Regions from separate parts of the Streptomyces sp. x-80 genome, predicted to be linked through region 1. Evidence: riboswitches for the same ligand, from Rfam matches in the RefSeq annotation. Region 1 holds a riboswitch; the other holds the start of a gene.
The links. Region 1 has a riboswitch for cobalamin ahead of ACLJWH_RS33825 (ribonucleoside triphosphate reductase). Riboswitches for the same ligand answer to the same signal wherever they lie in the genome.

Region 1 (7,270 bases):
CGAGCGCGCGGACCTCGCGCAGGGCGGTCGCCAGGCCCGGCTGGAGCAGTGGCTCGCCGCCCGAGAAGACGACGCCGTCCAGCAGTCCGCGGCGCCGGGCGAGGTGGGCGGTGACCGTCCGCCAGGGCACCGGTGCCGCCGCGTGGACCGGCAGCAGCTCCGGGTTGTGGCAGTAGCCGCAGCGCCACGGGCAGCCCTGGCAGAAGACGGTGGTGACCAGCCGGCCCGGCCAGTCGCAGGTGGACAGCCGGGACCAGCCGCCGATCCGTATCACGCGCCGGTCCCGGCGGCCTCGCGGAAGGGCAGGCGTTCGGCGTGCTCGCCCTTCTTGCCGATGTTGAAGGAGGAGACGGGGCGGTGGTAGCCCATGACCCGGGTCCATACCTCGCACTCCGCGCCGCACTGCGGGCAGGTGGTGTGCTCGCCGGACAGGTAGCCGTGCCCGGGGCAGACGGAGAAGGCCGGGGTGACGGTGAGATAGGGGAGCGAGAAGCGTTCCAGCGACCGGCGTACGAGGCGCCGGCAGGCGTCGGCGGTGGAGATCCGCTCGGACATGTACAGGTGCAGCACGGTGCCGCCGGTGTACTTGCGCTGGAGTTCGTCCTGCATCTCCAGGGCCTGGAACGGGTCGTCGGTCCAGCCGACCGGCAGTTGGGAGGAGTTGGTGTAGTAGGGGCGTTCGGCCGTGCCCGCCTGCCGGATGCCGGGGAAGCGGCGGCGGTCCTCCTTGGCGAACCGGTAGGTGGCGCCTTCGGCGGGGGTGGCCTCCAGGTTGTAGAGGTGGCCGGTCTCCTCCTGGAACGTCACCATCCGGGCCCGTATGTGGTCCAGCAGCCGTACCGCCAGCGCATGGCCTTCGGGACTGGTGATGTCGTGGGCGTCCGCGGTGAAGTTGCGGATCATTTCGTTGATGCCGTTGACGCCGATGGTCGAGAAGTGGTTGCGCAGCGTGCCGAGGTAGCGCTTGGTGTACGGGTACAGACCGCCGTCGATCAGCTCCTGCACGGTGACGCGCTTGATTTCCAGGCTGTCCCGGGCGAGTTCCAGGAGCCGGTCGAGGGCGGCGAAGAGGGCGGCCTCGTCGCCGGCGTGCAGATGGCCGAGGCGTGCGCAGTTGACGGTGACCACACCGAGCGAACCGGTCTGTTCGGCGCTGCCGAAGAGTCCGTTGCCGCGTTTGAGCAGTTCGGTGAGGTCCAGCTGGAGGCGGCAGCACATCGAGCGGATCTGGTGCGGGGACAGCTCGGAGTTGATGAAGTTCTGGAAGTACGGCAGTCCGTACTTGGCGGTCATGGCGAACAGCCGCTCGGCGTTCTCGCTCTCCCAGGGGAAGTCCGGGGTGATGTTGTACGTGGGGATGGGGAAGGTGAAGACCCGTCCCGAGGCGTCGCCTTCGGTCATGACCTCGATGTACGCGCGGTTGATCAGGTCCATCTCCGCCTGGAGATCCCCGTAGGTGAAGGGCATCTCCGCGCCGCCGATGACGGGTACCTCCGCGCGCAGGTCGGCGGGGCAGGTCCAGTCGAAGGTGAGGTTGGTGAACGGCGTCTGGGTGCCCCAGCGGGCCGGTACGTTCAGGTTGTGCACCATTTCCTGGATGCACTGCCTGACCTGCTCGTACGTCATCGCGTCAAGGCGGACGTAGGGCGCCATGCAGGTGTCGAAGGAGCTGAACGCCTGGGCGCCGGCCCATTCGTTCTGCAACGTGCCCAGGAAGTTGACGAGCTGGCCCACGGCGGACGAGAAATGGCGCGGCGGGGCCGAGTCGATCTGGCCCGGCACCCCGCCCAGTCCCTCGGCGAGCAGGGTGCGCAGCGACCAGCCAGCGCAGTAGCCGGAGAGCATGTCGAGATCGTGGATGTGCAGCTCGCCGGTGCGGTGGGCGTGGCCGATGGCGGGCGGATAGACCTGGTCCAGCCAGTAGTTGGCGATGAGCTTGCCCGCCGTGTTGAGGATCAGGCCGCCCAGCGAATAGCCCTGATTGGCGTTGGCGTTGACGCGCCAGTCACGGCGCTCCAGGTATTCGGTCACGGTATCGACGGCGTCGACAGCGGTCACGTCAGCCCTCCCACGAGGCATCGGGAATCCGCCGCGCACGGATGTGTGCGGCGTGGCCGGCAGGTCTTCGGACTCGTGGTCGCGGACACCTGGGTGCCCTCCTACTGGCCGTCGCTTCCCGGGCCGCGTGCGACGGTGCGCACACCCAGTGCTCGATGACGGCGGTCGTTACCGCTCACCGCTGCGGGGCAGTCCCGGATTCCCACCGGGTTCCCTCTTGCCTCGGCGACGGCCCAGGGGGGCGTCGCCGAACCGGCAGCCGCAACACTACATCTGGTGCGAACAGCGACACGCCGACACCAGATGTTGGGTGACTTTGGTCCCGGGGTGGGGACTTTGGTCCCTCCCCGGGCGGGCCGGTGTCCGGTCGCGTGCCGGTCGCGTGCCGGGCCCGGTGGCGGTGTCCGGTGCCGGCGGGGTGTCGTGTCCGGTGCCGTATCCGGCGCCCCCGTTCGGGTCAGGCGGACCGCCGGGCGCGGTGGCGGCGTACCGCGTCGCGGTTGGCGCAGGCGGGTGAGCAGTACCGCTGCCGGCCGGCCCGGCTGAAGTCCGCGTAGGCGTGGCCGCATTCGGTCAGCGCGCAGCGGCCCAGCCGGTGCATGCCCAGACCGGTCAGATGCAGTGCGGTGCCGACCGAGGCCACCGCGCGCAGCAGTCCGGCCAGGCTCAGGTCGTCCTCGCGGTAGTGGAGGTGCCAGCCGCCGTCGGCGTGGTCGGTCAGCCGGGGGTGTGCGGCGGCATCCGACAGCAGGGCATTGAGCCGGGCAGCGCGGCGCTCGTCCGTGGTGGCGTCGACGACCTCGGCCCAGCGGCGGAGGAAGTCCCGCACCTCGGTCAGGTCCGCGTCCCGTACCGGGCGGTCCAGGACCATGCCCGCCGCGACGCAGCGCTCGGCCAGTTCCGCCGCGTCGGCCGGCGGTGTGTTGGTGAGCTCGACCACAAGGCGGACCGGGTCCTCCCCGTAAGGGTTCAGTTGCATAAGGCCATTACAGCAGGGTGGCTCCATGGATCACTCACCCCTGGCCGGCCGACGGTCCGGCTCCGCGGCGCAACCGGCGCCGGGGCGGCCCGCGACCCCGCCCGAACAGCCCTCGGTGTCCCCGGCGAAGCCCGCACCGGGCCGGTGGCTGCCGCTCGTCGCCACCTGTCTCGGCACGTTCCTGCTGCTCGTCCACGCGACGATCGTGACGGTGGCGCTGCCGCGCATGGCCGACGATCTGCACGCGGGGTTCGGCGCCCTGCAATGGATCGTCGACGTCTACACGCTGGCCCTGGCCGGTCTGCTGCTCGGCATGGGTTCCCTGGGGGACGCCTTCGGACGCAAGCGCCTGTACGTCCTCGGCCTCGCCGTTTTCACGCTCGCCACCCTCGGGTGCGGCCTGGCCCCGAACGCGCAGGTCCTCATCGCGGCCCGCGCCGTCCAAGGGGTCGCGGGCGCCGCGATGTTCGGCACCCTGCTGCCGCTGATCGGCCTCACCTACCACGGGCGCGACCGGGCGCGGGCGTTCGCCGTCTGGGGCGCGGTCGCCGGTGCGGCGGCCGGGGCCGGCAACGTCCTGGGCGGCATACTCACCCAGTTCCTGTCCTGGCCGTGGATCTTCTACGGAGCGGTACCGGTCTGCGCCGTCACCCTCGTACTGTCCGTCAAAGTGCTGGTGCGCGATGCCCGTACACCGGCCCGTATCGACTGGCCCGGGATCGTGACCTTCACGCCGGCCGCGACGGGCCTCACCTTCGGCTGCGTCCGCGGCGGCGAGCGGGGCTGGGCGGACCCCTCGACGCTGCTCGGCTTCGCCGTCGGGGCGTGCGCGCTGCTCGCGTTCCTCCTGGTGGAGCGCGCCGCGGCGCATCCGATGCTGCCGCTCGCGCTGCTCCGCACGCCCGCCTTCAACGGCCTGCTGATCGCGGCCTGCGGCTACTACCTGGCCGCCTTCGGCTTCCTGCCGGTGCTCTCGCTCTGGCTCCAGAACGGCGTCGGTCTCGGTTCGCTGGCCACCTCACTGGTCATCACCGTTCAGCCGGCGGCCTTCATCGGCACCTCCGCGCCGGCCGGCGGCGCCCTGCGCCGGATCCCCGCGCGCTGGGCCATCGGCGGTGGCACGGTGCTCACCGGCGTCGGTGACCTGGCCCTGCTCGCCGTCCAGCCCGGCTCCTCCTGGCCGGTGCTGCTGCCCGGTCTGGTGCTCACCGGCGTCGGCGCGGGGCTCGTCTCGCCCGTCCTGCCGGCCCTCGCGATGTCCGCGGCGCCCCCGGAGCACAGCGGCGTGGCCGCCGCGGCCGCCAACAGCGCCCGTCAACTCGGCCTCGCCCTGGGCATCGCGCTGCTCGGCACCGTGTTCCACCGGTATGTGCCCGGCACGGGCGACGGCGCCCCGCCCGGGGCGTACGCGGCCGGTCTCGACGCGGTGTTCCTCCTCGCGGGCGTCATCGGGCTCGGCGGCGGGCTGTCGGCACTCCGGTTGATGAGGCCACGGGACGCTGCTCGATGACGGGAGGTGCCGGGGCGGCGGGCGGTGCGGGGGCGCGCGGCGGTGCTCGCGCGGTTGCGTGGCGGCGGTGCCGCCCGGCGCCCGCGGCCGGCCTCGGCGACGTTCTGACGCTGTTTCAGTTGTGATGGTTACGTGAAGGAATGAATATGCCAAACAGCTGCCCGGTGCTCCGGTGAAGAGTGCGGTGGTGGATCTCGGGCGGTGCGGAGAGAGCGCTGTTTCCGCCGTAATCCCATAGCGGCTAAATGGTGTGGAACCTGATATACCCGGCGACTATTTTCGCTACGTCTTGATGGTGAGTAGGGTGTGGCCCGCTGCCGCACGGATCTCCGGAAGGGATCCTGCCGAATTCGGCGCGGTCGGAATGTATGCGGGTGGGATGACGCCTTCAGGATCGGGAGGGGATCATGGCGGCTGGCGCTTTCGAGGGGCAGTACGTATGGAGTCCAGCGGCCAATGACCGGCAGTTGGCGAGCGCGTGCATGGACATCAGGGCGGGCCGCTACTTCAGCGCGCACGAGGTCCTCCGGGAGACGCGCGAGGATTTCGAGGTGCGGGCCCACCGTTCGCTGGTGCTCGCCTCGGAGGCGGCGGGTTCGGATCTGGCGGAGCGCTGGTTAGCGGAGGAGCCGGGCCCGGAGGCGGCCCTGCTGTGGGCCCGGGTGGCGATGCTCCGGGCGCTGCACATGGCCGACGCCGGCGACCGTCGGCAGGACGCCTTGGTGCGGATAGCGCAGACGGCGTGCGAACGGGCCGCCCAGCTGCTGCCCACGGACCCCACCCCGTGGGTCGCCCAGCTGGCGCTGACCCGCCTCAACCGGCCGCAGGACCCCGCCCCGCAGGGGCTGCTCACCGCGCCGACCGGCCCGTGGTACCTGTTCGCCCACATCCTCCGGCTCGACCCCTGGCACCGGGAGGCGCACCACCGCTTCCTGTCGTTCTTCTTCACCCGCTACGGCGGTTCGTCGAGCGCGAGCTGGGACGTCTCGGCGTTCCTGAGCCAGCGGGCGCCGGCCTCCTCGCCGCTGCGGCTGCTGCCGCTGGTGGCGCTGGTCGAGGACTACAACCCGTCGGCACTGCTGGCGGACCGGACGTGGGAGCAACCCCAGTGGATCACCACCGCGATGGGCATTCACCACAACTGGTTCCCGCAGGTGGCCGGTTACCGGTTCGCCCCGGTACTGGACCTGGCGTATCTGGCGCACGCGCTCTTCATGGCGAAGCGCGAGTTCGAGGCGCGGGAAGTGTTCACGGCCATGGGACCGTACGCCTCGCGTATGCCCTGGAGTGTGTTCGGTGATCCCGAGGAGCAGTTGACCAAAGCGCGGCGTTCCTGCGGACTTCCGATTCCCAGTGCCCCCTGAACCGCGTCGGCGTCAGCACGGGCGGTGCCGAAAGGACCGTACGGCCGGAAAGGCTCGGAAAGCCTGACATTGACGCGTACCGGCAGCACGGCTGCGTATCCAGTGCCGGAGTCCTGCTGTCCGCTCGAAAAGTTCGATCAGCTCACCCCATGAATCCCTCACACACCAGAGCAGAAAGGTTACGGTTGTGGCTCAGCGTACGTCCCCCCCACGTGTGCAGAACTCCCGGGATGCGGACGCCGTCGCTCTCGATGACGATGCGACACTCCACGCAATGGGATATCCGCGGAAACTGACCCGAAGATTCCGCGCATTCGACAACTTCGCCATCTCTTTCACCATCATCAACATCATTTCCGGGATCTTCTCCTCCTTCGGTTTCGGTATGGGGGCCGGCGGTCCGCGGATTCTCGTCTTCGGCTGGATCGGCGTGTCGATCATGGTGCTGTTCGTCGGCGCCGCGATGGGCGAGATCGCCTCCGCCTACCCGACCAGCGGCGCGCTCTACTTCTCCGCGGGCAAGCTCGCCAAGCGGCATCGCGGCGCCTGGTCCTGGTACACCGGCTGGCTGAACTTCGTCGGGCAGGTGGGAGGTACGGCCGCGACCAACTTCGCCGCCGCCACCTTCATTCAGGCATTCATCGTGATGCAGTGGCCGTCCTATGAGCCGACACCCCAGCAGACCGTCGGCATCACCGCGGCAATCCTGCTCCTCCAGGGGCTGGCCAACACGTATACGGTACGGCTGGTCGCGGTGGTGAACCGGATATCCGTGTGGTGGCTGCTGATCGGCATGGTGGTCATCGTCGCCGCCCTGACGCTGATCCCCGCACACCACCAGTCGCCCTCGTTCGTCACCCACTTCGTCAACAACACCGGTTTCACCAACGGGATCTACGGCGGAATGCTGGGACTGCTCGTCACCAGCTGGACGTTCACCGGCTTCGACGGCAGTTTCCACATGTCCGAGGAAACCGTGAAGGCAACCGTCAACGCCCCCAAGGGCATCATGCGCGCGATCCTCTACTCCGCGCTCGCCGGACTGATCCTCATGCTCGCCCTGATCTACGCGATCCGTGACTACGGCCATGCCGCGAGCGCGTCGGCGCCGCCGGTGCAGATTCTCATCGACGCACTCGGTGTGGGCACCGCCAAGTTCCTCCTGCTGATCGTGATCGGCGCCATGCTGTTCTGCGGTCTGGCGAACATGACCAGCAATACCCGGCAGATCTTCGCCTTCTCCCGGGACGGCGCGATGCCCGGCTCCCGCTGGTGGCATTCGGTGTCGGCCCGCACCCGTACCCCCGTCAAGGCCGTCTGGCTCGCCGCCGCCTGCCCTCTGGTACTGGTCCTGCCGGG
Region 2 (7,270 bases), on a different contig from region 1:
CGCGGGCCCGTAAATGACCTTTTCCGTGCTGGGCCTGACCTTTCTCGCGGCGGCGCGACATGACCTGACCGCTCCCCCGGTAGCCGTCGTCCACGATCACGGTGGTGCGGCCGACGGCGGCCTCCGCGCCGGACAGCTCCCACGCCTTGCCGTCGTTGCGGTTACCGGCGACCGGCCGGCCGACCACGGCGACGACCAGGCGGGGGTTGGCGTCGACGGCGGCCTGGTGGTGCACGAGCACCGGCAGGAGATCGACAGGATGCTGGCCGAGCGCGGACGAGTGCGCATGAGTGCGGGCGAGTACCGACGTACTCGCGAGCGAACGTGCTCCATCACGTACGACTGAACACGGGTTTGTGGACTGTACGAGTCCCGCCCGGCCGCGCCCGTACGCGGCGGGGCCCTCAGCCTGCCGCCGCGGTCCGATAGGGGCGGAAGAACGCCCGCAGTTCCCTCGCGTAGAGCTCGGGCTCCGCGAAGGGCGCGAAGTGCCCGCCGCGCGCGGGCGCCCGGCATGTCGGGCACCACCACGTCGAATGCGTCGGCGGGGTCGGCGCCGTGCGCGCCGGGGTCGGCGAGCAGCGGGATGACCTTCGCGTAGCGCCAGAAGGAGTCCGGCCAGCCGTGGCTGAGGACCAGCGGCAGGACGGGCCCGGCAGGCGCGGCGGCCCGGACGTGCACGAAGTGGATCCCGAGGCCGCCGAGCGGGACACGGAAGCGCGGGAGCCGGGCGAGCGCCGCCTCCTGCGCCGGCCAGTCGAACTCGTCCGCCCAGGAGGCGACCAGCTCGCGGAGGTAGGCGAGGTCGGTCCCGAGCGACCATCCGGCGTCCTCGGGCGCGTCCGGCCAGCGTGTCGCGCGCAGCCGTGCTCGGAGGTCGTCAAGCGCCGCGGGGGCGGTCTGCGAGGTGAATGGCTCAGGACGGGACAGAGCGTCTGACATGGGGCGCATGCTGATGGGGCGGAGTGGACCGCCGGTTCAGGTTCCGTGCGTCTGACGCGCGCGGCCGACAGCGGTCCCGTGGGTATGAGTCGTCCTGGGTCGTCGCCCTGGGCCAAAGGTCCCGCCGTTGCCGGTAACCGATGCCCGGCGGGCTGTGCTTGAGGGCTCGGTGTGCGTCGGTGTACGACGGCGCAGGCGCAGAACCTGGCCCTGGCCCTCCTGGCCCTGGCCCGGACTCCGGCTCTGGCGCTCGCTCAGCGGTCGCGGATCGTGCTGGGGTGGCGCGGAGAAGGCGGGCCGACGAGCCATGGCCGGGCGTCCTGCACCGACGTCGCTATCGCCATCGGCATCGACATCGAATTCGCCACACTCCTCTGCCACGGCCCTCAGGCCCGGGACTTCCCGGCGCGGTGCCCCGAGGGCCGGTCACAGCGCGGATCCACCCACCGGGCAGGGAACAGGGGCAGGGAACAGCGGCAGGGAACGAAGGTGCCGCCGTTCCGGTCTATCGTCAGCGGACGGACGCGCTGAAGGACGGACAGCCGGCCGGTGCCGGCCGGTGAGCTTCCCGCGTTGCCGTCCACCTCACGGTGTCGTCCACGACGCTGGTGGCCGGGGTACGGAGCCCGTCCGCCGCGGCAGCGGCGCCACGGGCACCCTGCCGCGCCCAGCCGGCAGGGTGCTACTCGGCGCTGCCGACCGAACCGGCGGCGCTCGCGGGTTTCGGGGCCGGGCTCAGGACCAGTGGCAGGTACACGTCGTCAACGATGTCGGTGATGGTCTCGTCCTCGATGGGCGCGCCGAACATCAGGAACTCGTTGCGCAGCAGGTCGGTCGCGACCGTGACCCGCCGGGAATCCAGGATCCAGCGCTCGACCTCACCGCGCTCGACGGCCCGCTCCAGGATGACGCCGATCGTCGCGGGACCGACGGTGTGGACCTGTTCCCGGATCAGCCGAGCGAAGTCGGGATCGCGCGTCATCTCGGTGAGCAGGCCGCGCAGGATGCCCCCGAGCGGGCTGGCCATCTTCGCGGACACCTGTCGCAGCAGGGCGATCACGTCCGTGCGGAGCGCACCGGTGTCGGGGAGGTCGACGTCGGAGATGCGACGCAGCTTGCACGCGTCCACGACCAGTTCGGCGCGGCCGGGCCAACGGCGATAGAGGGCGGCCTTGCTGGTGCGGGCCCGGGTGGCCACCCGTTCCATGGTCAGCGCGGCATAACCCACTTCGGTGAGTTCCTCCAGCGCCGCCGTCAGGATGGCGTTTTCCAGCTCCTCACCGCGGCGGCGCGGACCTTTGCGGTGGTCAACGGCCGCTTCGACGGTCTGGTCGACGTTCGGTGGCAGCGTGACTCCCGAGAGTTTGCCGAGGGGGCGTTGCGCTCCTTGCGGGAACACCCTAGCCTCTCAATTAGAGAACTAACCGTTCTTTAAATGCAAGGCTATGAGGGGATCGATGACCGTGACCGTTACGACGCCCCAGACGCACGACGCCCCCGCCTTCCCGAACGACCGCACCTGCCCCTACCAGCTGCCCGACGGGTACGCCCGGCTCCGGGACGACCAGGACTCACTACGGAAGGTGACCCTCTACGACGGTCGCCTGGCCTGGGTGGCGACCAAGCACGAGGTGGCGCGCAAACTGCTGGCCGACCCCCGGCTGTCCTCCGACCGCACCCACGCCGACTTCCCCGCCACCTCGCCACGTTTCCAGGGCCTCCGGGACCGGCGCCCGGGGTTCATCTCCCTGGACCCGCCGGAACACAACGCCAAGCGGCGGATGACGATCAGCGAGTTCACCGTCAAGCGCATCAAGGGCATGCGTACGGACATCGAGCGGATCGTGCACGGCTTCATCGACGAGCTGCTCGCCGCGGGTCCGCCCGCCGACCTGGTCAGCCGGTTCGCACTGCCGGTGCCGTCCATGGTGATCTGCCGGCTGCTCGGCGTGCCCTACGACGACCACGACTTCTTCCAGGACGCGAGCAGGCGGCTGGTGCAGGCGACGAACGTGGCAAGTGCGGTCGCCGCGCGCGACGACCTTGAGCACTACATGGACGAGCTGATCACCAAGCTCCAGGCAGAGCCCGGCTCGGGCCTGCTCGGCAGCCTGGTCACCGAGCAACTGGCCAACGGCGAGATCGACCGCGACGAACTGGTCTCGACCGCGCTGCTGCTGCTCGTCGCCGGCCACGAGACGACGGCCTCGATGACCTCGCTCAGCGTGATCACCCTGCTGGACCACCCCGAGCAGCACGCCGCGCTGCGCGCCGACCCCAGCCTCGTACCCGGCGCCGTCGAGGAATTGCTCCGTTACCTCGCCATCGCCGACATCGCGGGCGGCCGCGTCGCCCTGGCCGACATCGAGATCGACGGGCAGCTCATCCGGGCCGGTGAGGGCGTGATCATCACCAACTCCATCGCCAACCGCGACGGCTCGGTGTTCGAGGACCCGGACACCTTCGACGTGCACCGCTCGGCCCGCCACCACCTCGCCTTCGGCTACGGAGTACACCAGTGCCTCGGCCAGAACCTGGCCCGTCTGGAACTTGAGGTGATCATCACCGCGTTGTTCGATCGCATTCCGACGTTGCGCCTGGCCGTACCCGTCGAGCAGCTGACGCTGCGACCGGGCACGACGATCCAGGGCGTCAACGAACTCCCGGTCACCTGGTGACCCCGGCGAAAGGAGTGGCCATGCGAGTGACCGCCGACCGGAACGTCTGTGTGGGGGCCGGCCTCTGCGCCCTGACCGCACCCGAGATCTTCGACCAGGACGACGACGGCCTGGTCACGGTGCTCAAGTCCGACCCCGACGACGACAGCCGGCCCGCCGCGCGGGAGGCAGGCATGCTCTGCCCGTCCGGCGCCATCCAGATCACCGAATAACCCGGCCGGGACCGGCCCGCCGACGGGATCCGGTCCCTGCCGACCACTCCCGGATCGCCAGGTGCCGCACCATCCGCATCCGCCGGCACGGGCGCACCGACACCGTGTACATCACGACCACACCCTCCTGCGTTCCCGGCTCGCTCCCTGCCAGGACCGTGCGTACGGCCCTGGCTCGCGACCACGAGCCGCACACCCCCAACACCTGTGGCCACGGCTACGAACTGCCGTCGGCCACCACCGGCTTGACATCCACCACGGAAGGCAGGCCATCACCGCGCCACGCGGCCAGCAGGTGCATCAGCGCCGCTTTCCCCGACGTCCACGGCCCCACCTCGTCGCCAGGCCCGCGCCGTCACTCGGCAAGCGGCCGGGCGGTCCGCACCGATCGGACCGGCCCGCCCGCGCCTGGTCACCGTCTGAGCGGTAACGCCGCTCCGGCGGCAGCGGCGCCCGTGGACCACGCGTCTGCGGCCGGGCCGCGTCCCGGTCCGTGCCTGGCCCCGGCCGGCCGGGGCTCCCCCTGGACGACCGGAGTTGAGGGACCTGGTACCACCGGGCGGCGGGGCCCGGACGGCGTGGCCTGTCGAGGGTCCCGGGACGGCTCCACAGGGGAGCGGCGGGTGCGGCGATTCCCGCCCTCGGCCCGTTTCACGCCTCGCGGTCACGTGTCTCACCTCACCATCCGCATGCTGGACGTGGCCGTACGCGCCCGCGCACGGCCACGTAGGCTGGCAGGTGCAGCTGGTTCGCCCCGTCCGCCAGGCGGGATGCGTCGTAAGAGGGAACCCGGTGGGAATCCGGGACTGCCCCGCAGCGGTGAGCGGGAACGACCGCCGTCACCACGCACTGGGCCCGTCCGGGCCTGGGAAGCGACGGCCAGTAGATGTCCTCCTCGGGAGGACGTGCCCGCGAGTCCGAAGACCTGCCCGCTGCCCGTGTGCGACCCCCTCGTGCGCGGACATCCCGGTGACCTCGTGGGCGGGTCGGCGTACATACCAGGCGGACGACCGTGCCATGCCGCGCAGGGTCGCAGAGCGTCCGGTCTGTCACCCCTTCGCGCTCTCGTCCCGTCTCCGGGATCTCAGGGATTCATCTCGCGAAGGAGATCTCCGTGACCACCAAGCCCGCAGCCGCGGCAGCACGGGCCACCGTGTACGGCTACCCCCGCCAGGGTCAGAACCGGGAACTGAAGAAGGCGATCGAGGGCTACTGGAAGGGCCGCGTCACCGCCGACGCTCTCAAGGCCACCGCCGCCGAACTGCGCGGCGCCAACTGGCGGCAGCTCGCCGGGGCCGGCGTCCACGAGGTGCCGACCGGTGACTTCTCGTACTACGACCATGTCCTCGACACCACCGTCATGGTCGGCGCGATCCCCGAGCGGCACCGGGCCGCCGTCGAAACGGACGCGCTGGACGGCTACTTCGCGATGGCCCGCGGCACCCAGGACGTGGCGCCGCTGGAGATGACCAAGTGGTTCGACACCAACTACCACTATCTGGTACCGGAGTTGGGTCCGGGCACGGTGTTCACGGCCGACTCGTCCAAGCAGGTGGCCGAGCTCAAGGAGGCCCTCGCCCTGGACTTGAGCGCGCGGCCCGTCCTCGTCGGACCCGTCACCTACCTCCTGCTCGCCAAGCCCGCGCCCGGTGTGGCCGCCGGCTTCGACCCGCTCACCCTCCTCGACCGGCTGCTGCCCGTGTACGCCGAGGTCCTCGCCGACCTGCGCGCCGCGGGCGCCGAGTGGGTGCAACTCGACGAACCGGCTCTCGTCCAGGACCGCACCCCGGCCGAACTGGACGCCACCGAGCGCGCCTATCGCTACCTCGGCGCACTCACCGACCGCCCGAAGCTGCTGGTCGCCTCCTACTTCGACCGGCTCGGCGACGCACTGCCCGTGCTGGCCAAGGCGCCGGTGGAGGGGCTCGCGGTGGACTTCACCGAGGCCGCCGCCGCCAACCTCGACGCGCTCGCCGCCGTCGGCGGGCTGCCCGGCAAGCGCCTCGTCGCCGGCGTCGTCAACGGCCGCAACATCTGGGTCAACGACCTGGAGAAGTCCCTGGCCGTGCTCGGCACCCTGCTGGGCCTGGCCGACCGGGTCGACGTGGCCGCCTCGTGCAGCCTGCTGCACGTCCCGCTCGACGCGACCGCCGAACACGACATCGCACCGCAGATCGTGCGCTGGCTCGCCTTCGCCCGGCAGAAGACCGCCGAAATCGTCACGCTCGCCAACGGCCTCGCGCGCGGCACCGGCGCGATCGCCGCCGAACTGTCGGCCAACCGTGCCCACCTGGCGTCGCGGGCCGGCTCCCCGATCACCCTGGACCCGGCCGTACGGGCCCGCACGGCGGCCGTCACCGAGGCCGACGCGCGCCGCTCCCAGCCGTACGCCGAGCGGACCGCCGCCCAGCGCGCCCACCTCGGCCTGCCACTGCTGCCGACCACCACCATCGGTTCCTTCCCGCAGACCACCGAAGTGCGCACCGCGCGCAGCGATCTGCGGGCCGGGCGCATCGACACCGCCGGGTACGAGGAGCGCATCAAGACCGAGATCCGGGAGGTGATCTCCTTCCAGGAGAAGGCCGGGCTGGACGTCCTGGTGCACGGCGAGGCCGAACGCAACGACATGGTCCAGTACTTCGCCGAACAGCTCACCGGCTACCTCGCCACCCAGCACGGCTGGGTCCAGTCGTACGGCACCCGCTACGTGCGGCCGCCGATCCTCGCCGGGGACATCTCGCGCCCCGCGCCGATGACGGTGCGCTGGACGACCTACGCCCAGTCCCTCACCGACCGCCCGGTCAAGGGCATGCTGACGGGCCCCGTCACCATGCTCGCCTGGTCCTTCGTCCGCGACGACCAGCCCCTCGCCGACACCGCCCGCCAGGTCGCCCTCGCGCTGCGCGACGAGGTGAACGACCTGGAGGCGGCGGGGACTTCGGTCATCCAGGTGGACGAGCCCGCCCTGCGCGAAACCCTGCCGCTGCGCACCGCCGACCGGTCCGCCTATCTGGGGTGGGCCACGGAAGCCTTCCGGCTCACCACCGGCGGGGTGCGGCCGGCCACCCAGATCCACACCCATATGTGCTACGCGGAGTTCGGTGACATCGTCGAGGCCATCGACGATCTGGACGCCGATGTCATCAGTCTGGAGGCCGCCCGGTCCCATATGCAGGTCGCCCGGGAGCTGGCGGCCCATGGCTACCCGCGGGAGGCCGGCCCCGGCGTGTACGACATCCACTCCCCGCGCGTGCCGAGCGCCGAGGAGGCCACCGCCCTGCTGCGCACCGGACTTGAGGCCCTGCCGGCGGAACGGCTGTGGGTCAACCCCGACTGTGGCCTCAAGACCCGTGGCTGGCCCGAGACGCGTGCCTCGCTGGAGAACCTGGTCGCCGCCGCGCGCACGATCCGCGGTGAGCTGTGAGCCGTGAGCCGTGA

Region 2: it holds a riboswitch for cobalamin, as region 1 does, so the genes downstream of both, metE (5-methyltetrahydropteroyltriglutamate--homocysteine S-methyltransferase) here and ACLJWH_RS33825 (ribonucleoside triphosphate reductase) in region 1, are expected to answer to the same signal.

What each region holds. Positions count from the first base shown of each region.
Region 1 covers NZ_JAJPWM010000022.1:26,075-33,344, reverse strand. The annotation lists gene ACLJWH_RS33830 (anaerobic ribonucleoside-triphosphate reductase activating protein) at 1-274, opposite strand, end outside; gene ACLJWH_RS33825 (ribonucleoside triphosphate reductase) at 271-2,058, opposite strand; cobalamin riboswitch at 2,099-2,330, opposite strand; gene ACLJWH_RS33820 (CGNR zinc finger domain-containing protein) at 2,516-3,037, opposite strand; gene ACLJWH_RS33815 (MFS transporter) at 3,063-4,547, shown strand; gene ACLJWH_RS33810 (hypothetical protein) at 4,955-5,911, shown strand; gene ACLJWH_RS33805 (amino acid permease) at 6,186-7,270, shown strand, end outside.
Region 2 covers NZ_JAJPWM010000026.1:39,648-46,917, reverse strand. The annotation lists partial or broken gene ACLJWH_RS36405 (IS5/IS1182 family transposase) at 1-232, opposite strand, end outside; partial or broken gene ACLJWH_RS36400 (epoxide hydrolase family protein) at 508-942, opposite strand; gene ACLJWH_RS36395 (TetR/AcrR family transcriptional regulator) at 1,625-2,341, opposite strand; gene ACLJWH_RS36390 (cytochrome P450) at 2,400-3,620, shown strand; gene ACLJWH_RS36385 (ferredoxin) at 3,641-3,832, shown strand; cobalamin riboswitch at 4,561-4,780, shown strand; gene metE (5-methyltetrahydropteroyltriglutamate--homocysteine S-methyltransferase) at 4,947-7,256, shown strand.